Regions from separate parts of the Nonomuraea bangladeshensis genome, predicted to be linked through region 1. Evidence: riboswitches for the same ligand, from Rfam matches in the RefSeq annotation. Region 1 holds a riboswitch; each other region holds the start of a gene.
The links. A riboswitch is a leader RNA that binds a small molecule or an ion and turns the genes downstream of it on or off. The one in region 1 is predicted to bind cyclic di-AMP.

Region 1 (3,886 bases):
GAGCGCATCGACCAGGCGCTCACGGAGCTGCCGACCTGACCTTGATCGCCGGGTGGCCGCAGGAGGCGGCCACCCGGTGGTTCCTAACGTGCGGTGGGGCGCTTGCCGTGGTTCGCCTTCTTCTTCTTGCGCGCCTTGCCTTTGCGTGCTCGCCTGGCCATGAAGCTCGCCTCCCGCGTTCGGGGTCCGGCATGGATCCCCACCGTCCTCCCACCGCGCCGACCAGGCAAGTGATCCACGCGAACTAACATTTCCCACCATCGTCATGTCATAATTTGGTGGAATCTGTTGGAAGGGGCAAGGGTGCTCGCACAGCAGCGTCAGCAGGCGATCCTCGAACGCGTACGCAGCAACGGCGGCGTACGCGTGGCCGACCTCGTACGCGAGCTCGGCGTCTCCGACATGACCATCCGCCGCGACCTCGAGGTGCTGGCCGAGCGCGGCCTGCTGGAGAAGGTGCACGGCGGCGCGACCGCACTCGGCCCCGGTTCGACCGAGGAGCCGGGCTTCACCGCCAAGTCCGCCCGCCAGCAGCCGGAGAAGCAGGCGATCGCGCGCCGCGCCGCGCAGCTCGTCCGGCCGGGCACCGCAGTCGCGCTGTCGGCGGGCACCACCACGTGGGCCCTCGCCCATCACCTGATCGCCGTGCCCGAGCTGACCGTGATCACCAACTCGGTCCCCGTCGCCGACGTCTTCCACCGCAACCCGCGTGCCGACCGCACGGTGGTGCTGACCGGCGGCGTCCGTACGCCATCGGACGCGCTGGTGGGCCCGGTCGCCGTGGCCGCGATCCGCCGCCTGCACGTGGACACGCTCTTCCTCGGCGTCCACGGCATGAGCGTCCGTGCCGGCTTCACCACGCCCAACCTGCTGGAGTCCGAGACCGACAGGGAGCTGGTGAGCGCCGCCGGCCGCCTGGTGGTGCCCGCCGACCACACCAAGTGGAACACGGTCGGCATCAGCACCATCGCCGAGCTGAGCGAGGCCGACGTGGTCATCAGCGACGCGGCGCTGCCGGAGGAAGCACGCACGGAGCTGGCCGACCGGGCCGGCGAACTCATCATCGCGGAAGAGGGCACGCTGTGAAGCGCACCATCACCCATCTGGCCGACGGCCGGGAGCTCATCTACTTCGACCGGAGGGACGACGCCGACCGGAGCGCGGTGGACCGGCGCGAGCTCGGCCCCCGGCCGGTGGCCTCCGAGCTGCGTTACGACCCGCTGACCGAGGAGTGGATCGCGATGGCGGGGCACCGCCAGACCCGTACGTTCCAGCCGAAGGGCACGGCGGCCGAGTGCCCGCTGTGCCCGTCGGCGCCCGGCCGCGACACGGAGATCCCGGCGTACGACTACGACGTCGTGGTGTTCGAGAACCGCTTCCCGTCCTTCTCCCGAAATTTCGGCACCTATGAGGATGTGGGCGGCCTGAGCGAGGTCCGTCCCGGCGCCGGCCGCTGCGAGGTCGTCTGCTTCACCTCCGACCACGACTCCAGCTTCTCCCGCCTCTCCGACGACCAGGTCGAGCTGGTCATGGAGGCATGGGCCGACCGCACCGCCGAGCTGTCCGCCGTCGAGGGCGTGGAGCAGGTGTTCTGCTTCGAGAACCGCGGCTCGGAGATCGGCATCACGCTCGCGCATCCGCACGGTCAGATCTACGCCTACCCGTACGTCACCCCGCGCACCAAGCTCAACCTCGGCGCGGCCTCCCGGCACAAGGGCCCCGGCAACCTGTTCGCCGACGTCCTCGCCGCCGAGCGCGCGGCGGGCACGCGGGTCGTGACCTCCAACGAGCACTGGACGGCGTTCGTGCCGGCCGCCGCGCGCTGGCCGTTCGAGGTGCACGTCTACCCGCACCGGCAGGTGCCGGACCTGCCGGCGCTGACGGAGGCGGAGCGGGCCGCGTTCGCGCCGCTCTACACCTCGGTGCTGCGGGCCTTCGACGGGCTGTTCGGGGTCGTGATGCCGTACATCGCGGCCTGGCACCAGGCGCCCGTGCGCGAGGGGCGGGACCTCGCCTACCTGCGGCTTGAGCTGTTCAGCATCAGGCGGGCGCCCGAGAAGCTGAAATATCTGGCGGGGTCGGAGTCGGCGATGGGCGCCTTCGTCAACGACGTGCTGCCGGAGGAGGCGGCACGCATGCTCCGATCACAACTCGATCACTAATAGATTTCTACTTAAGGTCGCATTACTTGTGATCTACCACTAATATCCCCATAAGCAACGGCCTCACCAGCCGTCGCACGCCTAATCCCGGGCGCGTCGCCCGGGAGCCGGGGACCCACCGCACCTGGGGTGAATCCACTTCGGTGGTAGGGACGCTCTCACGCCCGAACCCGTCAGCTAACCCGGCCGGCAGAGGGAGAGGAACCCTGTACGTGGCGGCTTCGTCCCCCGTGCCCTTCGCCATCGGTCTCGTCACCGCCGCCGCCGTCCTCCTGTCGACGCCTTACCCTGCGCAGGCGGCCGCTGTGCAGGCGGCCGCGCCCAAGCCGTCGGAGTCACAGCTCCGCGCCCAGCTCAAGCGGCTCAACACCAAGGTCGACAAGCTGATCGAGCAGTACAACCTCAAGCGCGTCGAGCTGGCCAAGGCACAGGAGACCGCCGAGACCGCCAAGGAACGCCTGGCCACGGCCGAGCGCACGCTCGCCGCCTCCGAGCAGCGCGTCGCCGAGCTCGCCCGCCTCCGCTACCAGAACGGCAACCCCCCGGTGCCTGGCTTCATGCTCGACGGGGCCAGCGCGGCCGTGCTCGACCAGCTCACCACCGAGCAGCAGGCGCTGGTGCAGGGCGTGGCAACGGCCCGCGACGAGAAGAAGAAGGCCGCCGCCGAGGCCGAGGCGCTGGCGGTCAAGATCCGCGCGGACGCGGCCGAGGTCGCCGAGCAGCGCGACGAGGCCGAGGACGTCATCGACGACATCAAGGACAAGCTGGCCGATCTGGTCCCGTACGGCACCGGCCGCAACTCCGACGGCAGCTGGGCCCCCGAGCTGCCGGCCGGCTCGGACAACATCACCGCGCGCACCCGGCTCATGCGCGAGCAGGTGACGAAGAACTTCGCGCTGCCGTTCTCGGTGGGCTGCTTCCGCTCCGGCTCCAGCGGCGAGCACCCGCTCGGCCGCGCCTGCGACTTCATGATGAGCTCGGGCGGCACCATGCCCAGCGCGGCCAACAACGCCCTGGGCGACCGCATCGCCGCCTGGGCCCTGCAGAACCAGAGCAAACTAGGCGTCAAGTACGTGATCTGGAAGCAGCGCATCAACTCGGGCTCCGGCTGGCGCGCGATGTCCGACCGCGGCAGCATCACCGAGAACCACTACGACCACGTCCACATCTCGATGAACTGAACGGAATATGGAAGACCCTCGCACCCCTCCGCCGCTGACCGGCGACGAGCGCACCGTGCTGAACAACTGGCTCGAATGGCACCGCGGCACCCTCGCGGTCAAGTGCGCCGGCCTGACCGACGAGCAGTTGCGCCTGCGCAGCGCCGAGCCCTCCGGGATGTCCCTGCTCGGCCTGGTACGGCACATGGCGAACGTCGAGCGCGCCTGGTTCCGCCGGGTGCTCGCCGGCGAGGACGTGCCGAAGCTGTGGGACAAGGACCGCGACAACGACGCCGACTTCAAGGAAGTGGACACCGCGTCGGTGGAGGAGGCGTTCGAGACCTGGCGGGACGAGATCGAGCGAGCCCGCGCCATCTCGGCCGCGCGGCCGCTCGACGCCGTGGGGGAGCGCAACGGCGGCGACTGCTCGCACCGCTGGATCCTCGTCCACATGATCGAGGAGTACGCCCGGCACAACGGCCACGCCGATCTCCTGCGCGAACGCATCGACGGCGCCACGGGGGAGTGATCAGAAGAAGGCGGTCACGGCTCGGTGCGGAAGAG
Region 2 (3,886 bases), on a different contig from region 1:
TCGCCGAAGCGGTCGGCGAGGAAGCGACACGCCAGCCAGGCCTCCTGGTAAGCCCGTGCGAGCCGCGCCGGGTCGCTCCCGTCGGCGGCGAAGGCGGCGGGGCCGGGGAGTGCGGCGGGCAGGCGTCCCGCGCGCACCTCGTCCGCCAGTTCGGCGGCGGCCGTCCGTACGGGCAGTCCCGAGTCGCGGTAGCCGACGTAGTCGGCGAAACCCTCGTACAGCCAGATGGGGAGGCGGTCGGTGCCGGCGGCGACGTGGGTGAGCTCGTGCGCCAGGACGACGTCCCTGCCGGTGGGGTTGAGGCGGGCGAAGACCTCGGGGACGACGAGCACCCGGTCGCCGTCGGCGAGCGCGGCGAGGCCCTCGATCGGGCCGGTCCCGGCCAGGCGGGCCGCCTCGGCGGCGGAGGCGGGGACGACCACGAGGGGGCGTACGGGCTCGCCGAGGACCGTTCCGACGCGGAGCGCGGCCGTGTCGGCCAGGTGCGCCAGCTCGGCCAGCGACACGGACGAGGTGGGCGTGGCCGGGGCGATGATCATGGACCGTGTCCCACGGACGGTGACGGACTCCCCCGGCCACAGTCCGCGCGCGCCCGCGGGCGGCGCGGGAGCGGCCGCGATCGGCGCGCTCGCGGCCGGGATGAACGCGAGGAGCGGCACCAGGAGGAGGAGAGCCGCCGGGGCGGCTCGTCGGCGTCGGCTCACCTGGTCGGACACGATGCCCGATGGTAGCCGGGCCGGACGGGTGCCCGGGGTGGGAAAAGGCGACAGCCCCGCCCGATCCCGTACGGGGATCGGGGCGGGGCTGTGGTCACATACCGGGACGGACCGCGCCGACGAACGACGATTTGCGCCATCCGCTCAGCTTGTCGATACGTACCCGTTCGCCGGTCCTGGGCGAGTGGATCATCTTGCCCTTGCCGACGTACATGCCTACGTGGCCGAGCCCGTTGAAGAACATCAGGTCGCCTGGCTTGAGCTTCTTCCAGGAGACCTTCGTCCGGGTGCGGGCGAACTGGCTGCTCGCCACGCGCGGGAGCCTGATTCCGGCCTTCTTCCAGGCGTACTGGACGAGTCCGGAGCAGTCGAACGAGCCGGGGCCGGTGCCGCCGTAGCGGTACGGGTCCCCGATCTGGTTCTTGGCCACGGCGACGGCCCGGTGAGCCTTCGCCTGCTGCCGAGCGACCTTGCGTGCCTTGGCCGACCTGGCGGTCTTGACGGCCTTGGCGGACTTCGACGACTTCGTGCTGGTCTGCACCGAGGTCGTGGAGGTCGTGGCCGCGTCGCTCGCGGTCGCCGCCTGAGCCGCCGGGGCGTGGAGGACCACACCTCCGGCCGTCACGGTCATGGTGAGCGCCGCGCCACTCAGGGCAAGACGGGACAGACGGGGGTTAAGCGGGGAGGTAGACAGGATTTCTCCTTGAGACTTCCACGAACGCCTACCGGGTTAGCTGACGGATTCGGGCCTGGAAGTAGCCCTACGGCGCGTGCGAACAGCGCCGATTCACCCCTGATCCCCTAGGGAGGGGGATCGGTGGTTCCCCGGCTCCGTGCCTCCTGGCTGCACGGATTCGGCAGGTCGCCGCCCCGTCGAGGTTTTTCTCATGGGGATGTACGGGAGGCGACCGGCGGATTCTGCGGGCGACATGGCGTGTCACCGCGACGCCAGAAGCTACGCCGACACCTCACGAATCGGCAAAGCGGACGGCGGCTTGTCAAGATCAGACAAGGGGCCGAGTCAGGATCGAAACTCCTGCTCGGCGACCGGGCTCCGTTACCGGAATGTGACCATACTCACACTTCTCGGGACAGGGCCCAGTAAGGGGCGATTTGTCACTTTCGTCACAGTTTTCACTGCGATAACAGGGCACCGCGCCGCCGGCGCGGGAGGACGTACGGACGGGCCTCAGGGACGGATGGCGCCCACGAGCCGCCGCCCGTAGGCCGACAGCTTGACGACCTTCACGACGTCGCCCGTCTGCGGCGCGTGAACGATCTGCCCGTTGCCCGCGTAGATACTGACGTGCCCCAGTCCTTCGCTGAAGATGAGGTCCCCGGGCTGCAGCGCGTCCAGGCTCACCCGGCGGTTCGCCCCCCAGGCCCACTGCTGCCACGTCGTACGCGGCAGCGAGACCCCCGCGGCCCGCCAGGCCGCCTGCGTCAGGCCGGAGCAGTCGTAGCCGCCCGGGCCCGTCCCGCCGAACACGTACGGCTTGCCGATCTGCGCGTAGGCGAAGCGCAGCACCGAGGCCGCGTTGCCCGACGCGGAGCCGGTGTACTTCATGCCGGTGCTGTTGGGGTTGCCCGGGTTGTAGGCGTTCAGCTTCTCCAGCAGCTTCTTCTGCTGGGCGATCAGCTTGAGGATCTCCGCGCGTTCCTTCTGGACCCCGCCGCGCTCCTTGTCGGCCGTCTCCAGGGCCTTCTCCGCCTTGTCCCGCTCGGTCTTGAGCCCGCGGTTCTCCCGGTCGAAGGCGCTCAGCTTCTCGGCCCGTTCCTTGGAGATCTGGCCGGTCAGCGCGAGGCGGGCGAGGAAGTCGTCGGGGTTGTCGGCGCCGAGGAAGCCCGGCAGGGACGTGACGTCGCCGCCGAGCTGGTAGCTGTCGACGGCCATGCCGATCACCTGGGCGCGCAGGTCGGCGACGGTGGCCAGCTTGCGCTTGTAGCTGTTGTCGAGGTCCGTGTAGCTGGACTTCGCCTTCTTGTACCGCTCCGTGGCCGTGTTGTAGCGGTCGACGACCTTGTCCGCCTTGTCGTTGAGCTTCTCCAGCTTGGCCTTGGCCTGAGCGAGCGTGGGTTTGGGATCGGCGATCGCGGCCCCGGTGGGGGTAAGCACCAGTCCGAACGCGATCCCCGCGGCCACCGGTACCCGGCCAAACCTCACTGCGTCGCCTCCCAGGGTAAACATCTGGGGCGAATAGTACAGAAGTGGCGGGTGAGGTCTCACCTCAACGGGTAAAACCTCAAATTCGTAATCTAGGCGCGACCAAGCCGGCGCAACAGCAGAGCAGACGGAACCGGTCTGGCTCCCATCCGCCGCACCGATTCGGCCACCTCGCGGTCGGAGGACACGACGGCGATGGCCCGCCCCGGCGGCTCGACCCGGACGAGCTGCCGGATGAGGTCGTCGGCGATCTCCCCGGGGTCGCTGAAGAGCACCCGCACCCCGCGCGGCGCGACGACCTGCACGGGGGCGTTGAGCTCGGCCCCGTCGAAGACGACGGTCACCTCGACCCTGGTCTGCGCGGCCAGCCCGCCGAGGTTGGTCATGAGGCGGTTGCGCTGGTCGGCCAGGGTGAGCGTGCCGTAGCCGGTCTTGGTGACGTTGTAGCCGTCGATGATGAGGTGGATCTGCGGGATCGCGAGGAGCTGGTCGAGCAGCTGCGGGTCGTCGTCGGCCAGCGCCCGCGCGGGCACGCCGCGCACGCCCGGCCGCTCACCGGGGTGGGCCGCGACCGAGTCGGCGGGCCGGCTGATGGTGGCCGGCAGGCCGAGCTCCCTGCGCAGCCCGGCCGAGGCGTCCTGCAGGGCGTCGAGCAGCACCCGGATGCGGGCGTCCTCCAGGCTGCGGCCCTCGCGGGCGGCCCGGCGCGAGGCTTCCAGCTGCTTCTCGACGTCGGCCAGCCGCTCGCGCAGCCGCCGCAGCTCGGACTCGCCCGCGCTGCCCGCGGCCACGGCGGCGGTGCGGGCCTCCTCGGCCACGCGCTCCATCTCCTCGGTCCTGGCGAGCGCGGCCTTGGCCCGCTCGCGGGCGTCGTGGAGCTTGCGCCGCAGGTCGGAGTTCTCGGCGCGGGCGGCCTTGAGCTGCTCGCGCAGCCGGTCGGCCTCCTCCTTGGCGGCGCTCTTCTGCGCCGCGAGCTGCTCGCGCAGCCGGGAGACCACCTCCTCGC
Region 3 (3,886 bases), 830 kb from region 1:
CACCGTGCACCTGCCGAAGACCAAGGAGACCCTCGGGCTCATCGGCGACGAGGCGCTGCACAAGGTCAAGCCGAGCGTGCGCATCGTCAACGTCGCCCGCGGCGGCATCGTGGACGAGGCCGCGCTCTACTCCGCGATCAAGGAGGGCCGCGTCGCGGGCGCCGGCCTCGACGTCTTCGCCAAGGAGCCCTGCACCGACAGCCCGCTGTTCGAGCTCGACCAGGTCGTCGTCACGCCGCACCTCGGCGCCTCCACCCACGAGGCCCAGGAGAAGGCCGGCACCCAGGTCGCGCGGAGCGTGAAGCTGGCGCTCGCGGGCGAGTTCGTGCCGGACGCGGTCAACGTCCAGGGCGGCGCCGTGGCCGAGGACGTCAAGCCGGGCCTGCCGCTGGCCGAGAAGCTGGGCCGGGTGTTCACCGCGCTGGCCGGCGAGGTCGCCACCAAGCTCGACGTCGAGGTGCGCGGCGAGATCGCCTCCCAGGACGTGCGGGTCATCGAGCTGGCCGCGCTCAAGGGCGTCTTCGCCGACGTCATCGAGGAGCAGGTCACCTACGTCAACGCGCCGCTGCTGGCCAAGGACCGCGGCGTCGCCGTCGAGCTGATCACCAGCTCCGAGAGCCCCGACTGGCGCAACGTGGTGACCGTCCGTGGCGTGCTGGCCGACGGCCGCCAGGTCTCGGTGTCGGGCACGCTGTCCGGTCCCCGCCAGATCACCAAGATCGTCGAGGTCAACGGCTACGAGATGGAGATCGAGCCGACGGCGCACCTCGCGTTCTTCACCTACGCCGACCGTCCCGGCATCGTCGGCGTGGTCGGCCGCCTGCTCGGCGAGCACGGCGTCAACATCGCCTCCATGCAGGTGGCCCGCGACGTCAAGGGCGGCAAGGCGCTCATCGCGCTGACCGTCGACTCGGCGATCCCGGCCGACATCGTCGACCAGATCGTGGCCGAGATCGGCGCCGAGAGCGGCCGTTCTGTGGACCTGGAGGACTGACACTCCCCGCCTCGCGCGAAAGGCCGCCGCCCGGATCGGGCGGCGGCCTTTTCGTCGTCTCAGCTGTCTCAGCATGCGGGATGCTAGGACATCCAACGAGATTCCTCGGTTAACGTGGAAGCACATGCGCCAGGTGCTCGTACTCATTACCTGCCGCGGCGAGGCCTGTTAGGGCAGGTCGGCGACTCGCCGCGGTGAACGGCGTCGCGTCGGCCGGTAAGTCCCTCCCGTCAGTAACGCCTCCTCGCGAAACGAGTTGACGATCATGTACGAGATGTACGCCTGGAACCGTGCGGAAGACCACAAGGACGAGGCCGCCGAGGCCCTGCAGACCGCGCTGGACCGCCGCGACAACGGCGGCGCCCCGCAGGAGTCCGGCCGGTAGGGCCCCGGCTCGCACATCAGGGACGTCGGTCAGAGCACCGACGCGACGGGCATGGGCGGTGCCGGCTCCTCCTGCCGCTCCGCCCACTCCCGCACGCCCTTGCGGTCGGGCCGGACGCCGCCGACGAAGACGCTTCTGCGCCAGCTCGACAGCTTCTCCTCCTTGATGACGTCGCCGGTGCGGGGCGCGTGCACCATGTAGCCGGGCCGGGAGATCATCCCGACGTGGCCGAGGTTGCTGAAGAAGACCAGGTCGCCGGGCTTGAGGTGGTTCCAGGAGACCTTCTTGTCGAATGCCGCGTACTGGTCGGCGGCGACGCGGGGCAGCTGGATCCCCGCCTTCTGGTACGCCCGGAGCATGAGGCCCGAGCAGTCGTAACCGCCCCTGCCGGTCCCGCCCCATAGGTACGGGATGCCCTGTTTTTTCAGGGCGAAGTTCAGTGCGATCTTCCAGGCGGGCCTGCTCTGCCGATCCCGGATCTTCTTGAGTTCCGGACCGGTGAGCGTGGTGGTGAGTGCGCGCTGGTCGAGGGTTTCGGCCTTGGGCGCGCGGCCGGGGTTGTTCTCGTCGGGGGTGGATGCCTGGGCGGGGGAGGCGAGCACGGCGAGGCCGGTCGCGCCCGCCGCCACGAGAATGGCGATGCGAGACAGGGGACTGTCCTTCCATACGGCCGACCGGGTTAGCTGACGGGCTCGGGCTTGGAAGCAGCCCTACGGCGCATGCCGATTCGCCCCTGGGGGAGAGTGGGTCCCCGGCTCCACGCGAACCGCCGCGTGGATTAGGCAGGGCACGGACGCTAACGAATCAGTCAAAAGATCGCAAACCTTCACAAATCGGACTTTTCTGGAACAGTCCGAAAAATGAGACCGAGTGTTCGTCAGGCGAGACGAGCCGGTAAGGTACCGGCATGGAGTCGCGTAACATCCGCTTGGCCGTCATCCCCGGCGATGGCATCGGCACCGAGGTCGTCACCGAAGGGCTCAAGGTCCTCGAAGCCGTCGGCACGAAGATCGAGCCCACGCACTACGACCTGGGCGCGGCGCGATACCACCGCACCGGCGAGACGCTGCCCGACTCGGTGCTGCAGGAGCTGCGCGGCTACGACGCGATCCTGCTCGGTGCGGTGGGCGACCCCAGCGTGCCGCCGGGCATCCTGGAGCGCGACCTGCTGCTGCGGCTGCGCTTCGAGTTCGACCACTACGTCAACCTGCGCCCGGTCAAGCTCTTCCCCGGCGTCGAGACCCCGCTGGCCGACACCACGGCCGAGGACATCGACATGATCGTGGTCCGCGAGGGCACCGAGGGCCTCTACGCGGGCACCGGCGGCGCCATGCGGCGCGGCACGCCGCACGAGATCGCCACCCAGGAGTCGCTCAACACCGCCCACGGCGTCGAGCGCGTCGTCCGCTACGCCTTCGACAAGGCCCAGAGCCGCCCGCGCAAGAAGCTGACGCTGGTCCACAAGACCAACGTCCTCACCTACGCCGGCGACCTGTGGCAGCGCACGGTCAACCGGGTGGCCGAGGAATACCCCGAGGTCAGCACCGACTACTGCCACATCGACGCGGCGTCGATGTTCTTCGTGACCCAGCCGGGGCGCTTCGACGTCGTCGTCACCGACAACCTGTTCGGCGACATCATCACCGACCTCGGCGCGGCCATCGCGGGCGGCATCGGCCTGGCCGCGAGCGGCAACATCAACCCCGAGCGCACGGCGCCCAGCATGTTCGAGCCGGTGCACGGCAGCGCCCCCGACATCGCGGGCCAGGGCAAGGCCGACCCGACCGCCACCATCCTGTCGGTCGCCATGCTCCTCGACCACCTCGGCCTGAGCGCCGAGGCGGCCAAGGTCGAGCAGGCGGTCGCCGACGACATCGTCGAGCGGCTGACCGGCTGGACCGGCCGCACCACCTCGCAGATCGGCGACGACATCACCGCGCGAGTATCCGGCTAGGGCCGCCTAGCCTCCCCACGCGCCTGGCGGTCCGCACCCGGATCGCCAGGCGCTTTTTGCTGTCCGAAGTGGCCGAATCGCCCAACGGCAGCTTGTCATCCCATATGGCGAGACAATAGGAAGTACTAGCTGCCTTCGGGCAGCACTGCCGCGCTGTAGCGGGTCCACGGACCCTCAGGATTCGGTAGATTTTCGCGAAATCGCAGAGAGAAGGACCATCGTCATGACCATCGCTCAGAAGCTCAGCTTCGACGTGCAGCTATCCGACCACGCTCGCACCGCGGCCGAGCGGGAGCAGGTACTGACGAACCCCGGATTCGGGCAGTCCTTCACCGACCACATGATCATCATCGACTACACCGAGGGGCGCGGCTGGCACGACGCCCGGCTGGCGCCGTACGGGCCGCTCTCGCTCGACCCGGCCACCGCGGTCTTCCACTACGCGCAGGAGCTGTTCGAGGGCCTGAAGGCGTACCGGCAGGCCAACGGCTCCATCGTGATGTTCCGCCCGTACGCCAACGCCGCCCGCTTCAACCGCTCGGCCGCCCGCATG
Region 4 (3,886 bases), on a different contig from region 1:
GCGGAACCGGTCGAGGTCGGCCTCGCGCTGGAGGTACGCCGCCAGGCCCGGCCCCTGCTGCTCGTCGTGGGCGACCAGTTCCTTGAGCGCGCGGCGTACCTGCTGGGGCGGCACCGGCTCGGGACGTGGCACGGCGTCCGCGAGCGCGTCCTCCAGGCGGCGTTCGAGCTCGCGCCGGAAGCCCAGGAGCGACGGCTGCCACTCCCAGCGGTCGTCCACCCCGGCGAAGCCTCGGTAGTGCAGCTCGTAGCAGGCGAACAGGGCGAGCTGCAGGTCGCCGTCCGCCAGGGCCGTGGCGCAGGGGCCGGGGGTCGCCGGCGGCGGGTCCAGGTCGGCGGGCGGCCCGGCGAGGCGTTCGAAGAGCTCGGCGGTGAGGGGGCCGCGGGCGGCGGGCAGGTGCATCCGGCTCCGCTGCCCGGGGCCCTCACGTCCAAACCGGGCGCGCCGGGCAGCGCGGCGGTCGCGGGCCGGGCGCGGCGGGCCCGCGATGATGGGAGGGAAGATCACGATGACAGGAGCCACACATGCAGATCGGTGTCGTCTTCCCGCAGTCCGAGATCGGCGCGGACCCGGGCGCCGTACGCGCCTACGGCCGGCGCGTCGAGGAGCTGGGCTTTCGCCACGTGCTCGCCTACGACCACGTCGTGGGCGCCGACCCGGCCGTGCACCAGGGCTGGAGCGGCCCCTATGACGTGCACACGACCTTCCACGAGCCGATGGTGATGTTCGGCTACCTGGCCGCGCTGACGTCGCTGGAGCTGGTCACCGGCATCATCATCCTGCCGCAGCGGCAGGCGGTGCTGGCCGCCAAGCAGGCCGCCGAGGTCGACCTGCTGACCGGCGGACGCTTCCGCATGGGCGTGGGGCTGGGCTGGAACCACGTCGAGTACGAAGCGCTCGGCGCGGACTTCGGCACCCGCGGCAAGCGGATCGAGGAGCAGGTCGCGCTGATGCGCAGGCTCTGGTGCGAGCAGACGGTCACCTTCGAGGGCGAGCACCACCGGGTGAGCGCCGCCGGGCTCGCGCCGCTGCCGGTGCAGCGGCCGATCCCCGTCTGGTTCGGCGCGCAGTCGCCCCCGGCCTACCGGCGGGCCGGGCGGCTGGCCGACGGCTGGTTCCCCCAGATGTCCCCGGGGCCGGAGCTCGACCAGGCCAAGGCCATGGTCGAGGAGGCCGCCACGCAGGCCGGCCGCGACCCGTCCGGGCTCGGCATGGAGGGCCGGGCGGGGTGGACGGGCGACGCCGAGGCGCTGGTCGACCTCGCCGGGCGTTGGCGGGAGGCGGGCGCGACGCACCTCTCGATCAACACGATGGGGGCGGGCCTCGGCCCGGTCGAGGGACACCTGGAAGCCCTGGAGGAGGCCGCCGCCGCGCTCGGGCTGGGACGCGGCTGAGAGCACACCCGCACGTTACCTTCGCCGCCCGTCATGGGGATTTCGTGACCGGGGAATTACGCAGGTCAGGGGGGTGTTGTACGGTCCAGTGAGCGTGGCCGCGACCTCAGCCTCAGAGCGAGTGACCACCGGGCCGCGCTCGCCCGCGTCCGCCTCGCGGACGCCATGTTCGATCCCACTCCCACCGCGGGCGTCCGATGCCCGCGGCCGCTGAATCCGCCACTGGCGGAACCGGGGACCCGTTCTCGACCGGGGTGAATCGGCACGTCCATGTGCCGTAGGGCAGCTTCCGCACGCCCGAACCCGTCAGCTAACCCGGTAAGCGGCATGGAAGCGCAAAGGAGCAAACCCCTCATGGCCATCAGCCGTTTCATCCGTGCCCCGAAGCTGAACGCCGCCAAGCTGGCGCTGAGCGGCGCCCTCGCCGTCTCCGCCCTGGGCGCCACCGCCGCCGTGACCGCGGCCGCCGACAGCGCCCCCGCGCAGCCCGCGGCCGCCGCCGCCGCCGCCCAGCAGGGCGTCAGCAACCGCGACGCGCGCGTCAACGTCACCGCCCAGCAGGTCCTCGACCTCGCCCGCGCCCAGGTCGGCACGTCCGAGAACGCCGACGGCGGCGGCACCAAGTTCCAGCAGTGGTACGCCGACTCGGCCCGCGCCGGCGAGACCGTCCAGCGCGACGGCGGCAACAGGAACGCCTACCTGAACGCCCCCTGGTGCTCGATGTTCGTCTCCTGGGTCGGCGAGCAGACCGGCGCCCGCACCCAGGTCGGCTGGGACGCCTACACCGTCGCCCACGCCAAGTGGTTCGCCGCCAACGACCGCTGGGGCACCGAGGCCAAGCCCGGCGCCGTGGTGTTCTTCTCCTGGAGCGGCAGCAAGAGCCTGAGCGCCATCAACCACGTCGGTTTCGTCGTCAAGGACAACGGCGACGGCACGATCTCCACGATCGAGGGCAACACCGGCAACGGCAAGGTCGAGGAGCGGGTCCGCCCGACCTCCCAGGTCGTCGGCTACGGCTACCCGAACTACGCCGCCTGACCCGCTCACTCCTCCGGAGGCCAGTTCCTGAGCACCGCGTCGAGGGCGTCGAGAGTCCGCGCCCAGGACACGTCCACCTCGCGCGGGGTGCGGGCGAAGCCGCCCTGCGTCTCCAGGCTGACGAAACCGTGGAAGGTGCTGTGCAGCATGCGCACGGCGTCGGTCTGGGCGGGCTCGGGCAGGTCGTAGCCGCGCAGGATGGCCCGGGTCATCTCGGCGTGCCGGCGGGCGGCGCTGGCGTAGGCGGTCTCGTCGTCGAGCTCGATCTGCCCGGCGGCGTACCGGCCGGGGTGCTCCTTGGCGTAGCCGCGGTAGGCGTCGGCGAAGGCCACCAGCGCGTCCTTGCCGGCGCGGCCGGCGAGGGCGGCGGCGGCCCGCTCGGCGAGCTCGGCGAGGGCGAGGACCGCCACCCGCACCCGGAGCTCCTGGGCGTCCCTGACGTGGGAGTAGAGCGCGGCGGGCTTGACGCCGAACCGGCGGGCGAGCGCCGAGACCGTCAGGTTGTGGAAGCCGAGCTCGTCGGCCAGCTCCGCCGCCGCCCGGGTCAGGCGTTCCGCGGTCAGTCCCGCTCGTGCCACGCGCCCTCCATCACTTAAAGCCTTTAAGCATTTGCATAATAGCATTAAGGAAACTAGCCTCGCCGCTCATGAGACCTCTCACCGAGCGCGAGATCCGCGCGTCCCTCATCAACTGCTCGAAGGGTGAGGCCAAGCGCGCCGGCGTGCCGAAGGACCTGCCCGACCAGCCCTGGGACGACCTCGACTTCCTGGGCTGGCGGGATCCGGGCGCGCCGGAACGCGCGTACCTGGTGGCCGAGCGCGACGGCGCCCTCGTCGGGGTGGCGCTCCGCGTGACCTCGGGCGCGGCCCGCGGCTTCACCGCGCGCAGCATGTGCTCGCTCTGCCTGACCACGCACACCAACGGCGGCGTCGCGCTCATGAGCGCCCGCCGCACCGGCGAGGCGGGCCGCCAGGGCAACTCCGTCGGCCAGTACATGTGCGCCGACCTCGCCTGCTCCCTCTACCTGCGCGGCACGAAGGAGGCCGCGGGCGGCGGCGTCATCGACGAGTCCCTCACCCTGGAGGACAAGCTCGCCCGCACCCGGACGAACCTGTACGCCTTCCTGGACAAGGTGGCCGCGAGAGCCGCATGAGCCGGTCAGACCGCGGGACCGCGCGTGCGGAAGGAGGCGCGGTAGGACTGCGGGGTGACGCCGACGACCCGCTTGAACCGATCGCGGAACGCCGTCGCCGAGGTGAACCCGGCCTGCGCCGCGACCCGCTCGACGCCGTGGTCCGTGGTCTCCAGCAGGAGCTGGGCCCGCCGCACCCGGGCGCGCAGCAGCCACTGCAGCGGCGTGGTTCCGGTCTGCTCGCGGAAGCGGCGGCCGAAGGTGCGCTCGCTCATCCCGGCCCGCGCGGCCATGCCGGCCGGCGTCAGCTCGCCGGCGAGGT

Region 2: it holds a riboswitch for cyclic di-AMP, as region 1 does, so the genes downstream of both, ABD292_RS34055 (C40 family peptidase) here and ABD292_RS11760 (coiled-coil domain-containing protein) in region 1, are expected to answer to the same signal.
Region 3: it holds a riboswitch for cyclic di-AMP, as region 1 does, so the genes downstream of both, ABD292_RS08230 (C40 family peptidase) here and ABD292_RS11760 (coiled-coil domain-containing protein) in region 1, are expected to answer to the same signal.
Region 4: it holds a riboswitch for cyclic di-AMP, as region 1 does, so the genes downstream of both, ABD292_RS37785 (CHAP domain-containing protein) here and ABD292_RS11760 (coiled-coil domain-containing protein) in region 1, are expected to answer to the same signal.

Annotation. Positions count from the first base shown of each region.
Region 1 is NZ_BAAAMV010000003.1:838,676-842,561, forward strand. It holds gene ABD292_RS11745 (TrpB-like pyridoxal phosphate-dependent enzyme) at 1-39, shown strand, start outside; gene ABD292_RS48925 (50S ribosomal protein bL37) at 84-161, opposite strand; gene ABD292_RS11750 (DeoR/GlpR family DNA-binding transcription regulator) at 304-1,086, shown strand; gene galT (galactose-1-phosphate uridylyltransferase) at 1,083-2,162, shown strand; cyclic di-AMP (ydaO/yuaA leader) riboswitch at 2,231-2,368, shown strand; gene ABD292_RS11760 (coiled-coil domain-containing protein) at 2,375-3,343, shown strand; gene ABD292_RS11765 (DinB family protein) at 3,351-3,851, shown strand; gene ABD292_RS11770 (ATP-binding protein) at 3,866-3,886, opposite strand, start outside.
Region 2 is NZ_BAAAMV010000010.1:308,431-312,316, reverse strand. It holds gene ABD292_RS34060 (hypothetical protein) at 1-716, opposite strand, end outside; gene ABD292_RS34055 (C40 family peptidase) at 811-1,347, opposite strand; cyclic di-AMP (ydaO/yuaA leader) riboswitch at 1,421-1,586, opposite strand; gene ABD292_RS34050 (C40 family peptidase) at 1,906-2,832, opposite strand; gene ABD292_RS34045 (NYN domain-containing protein) at 2,973-3,886, opposite strand, start outside.
Region 3 is NZ_BAAAMV010000003.1:11,603-15,488, forward strand. It holds gene serA (phosphoglycerate dehydrogenase) at 1-994, shown strand, start outside; gene ABD292_RS08230 (C40 family peptidase) at 1,409-2,008, opposite strand; cyclic di-AMP (ydaO/yuaA leader) riboswitch at 2,033-2,174, opposite strand; gene ABD292_RS08235 (3-isopropylmalate dehydrogenase) at 2,287-3,333, shown strand; gene ABD292_RS08240 (branched-chain amino acid aminotransferase) at 3,557-3,886, shown strand, end outside.
Region 4 is NZ_BAAAMV010000012.1:108,731-112,616, forward strand. It holds gene ABD292_RS37775 (iron-containing redox enzyme family protein) at 1-507, opposite strand, end outside; gene ABD292_RS37780 (LLM class F420-dependent oxidoreductase) at 525-1,394, shown strand; cyclic di-AMP (ydaO/yuaA leader) riboswitch at 1,593-1,734, shown strand; gene ABD292_RS37785 (CHAP domain-containing protein) at 1,749-2,432, shown strand; gene ABD292_RS37790 (TetR/AcrR family transcriptional regulator) at 2,438-3,010, opposite strand; gene ABD292_RS37795 (FBP domain-containing protein) at 3,079-3,585, shown strand; gene ABD292_RS37800 (GlxA family transcriptional regulator) at 3,591-3,886, opposite strand, start outside.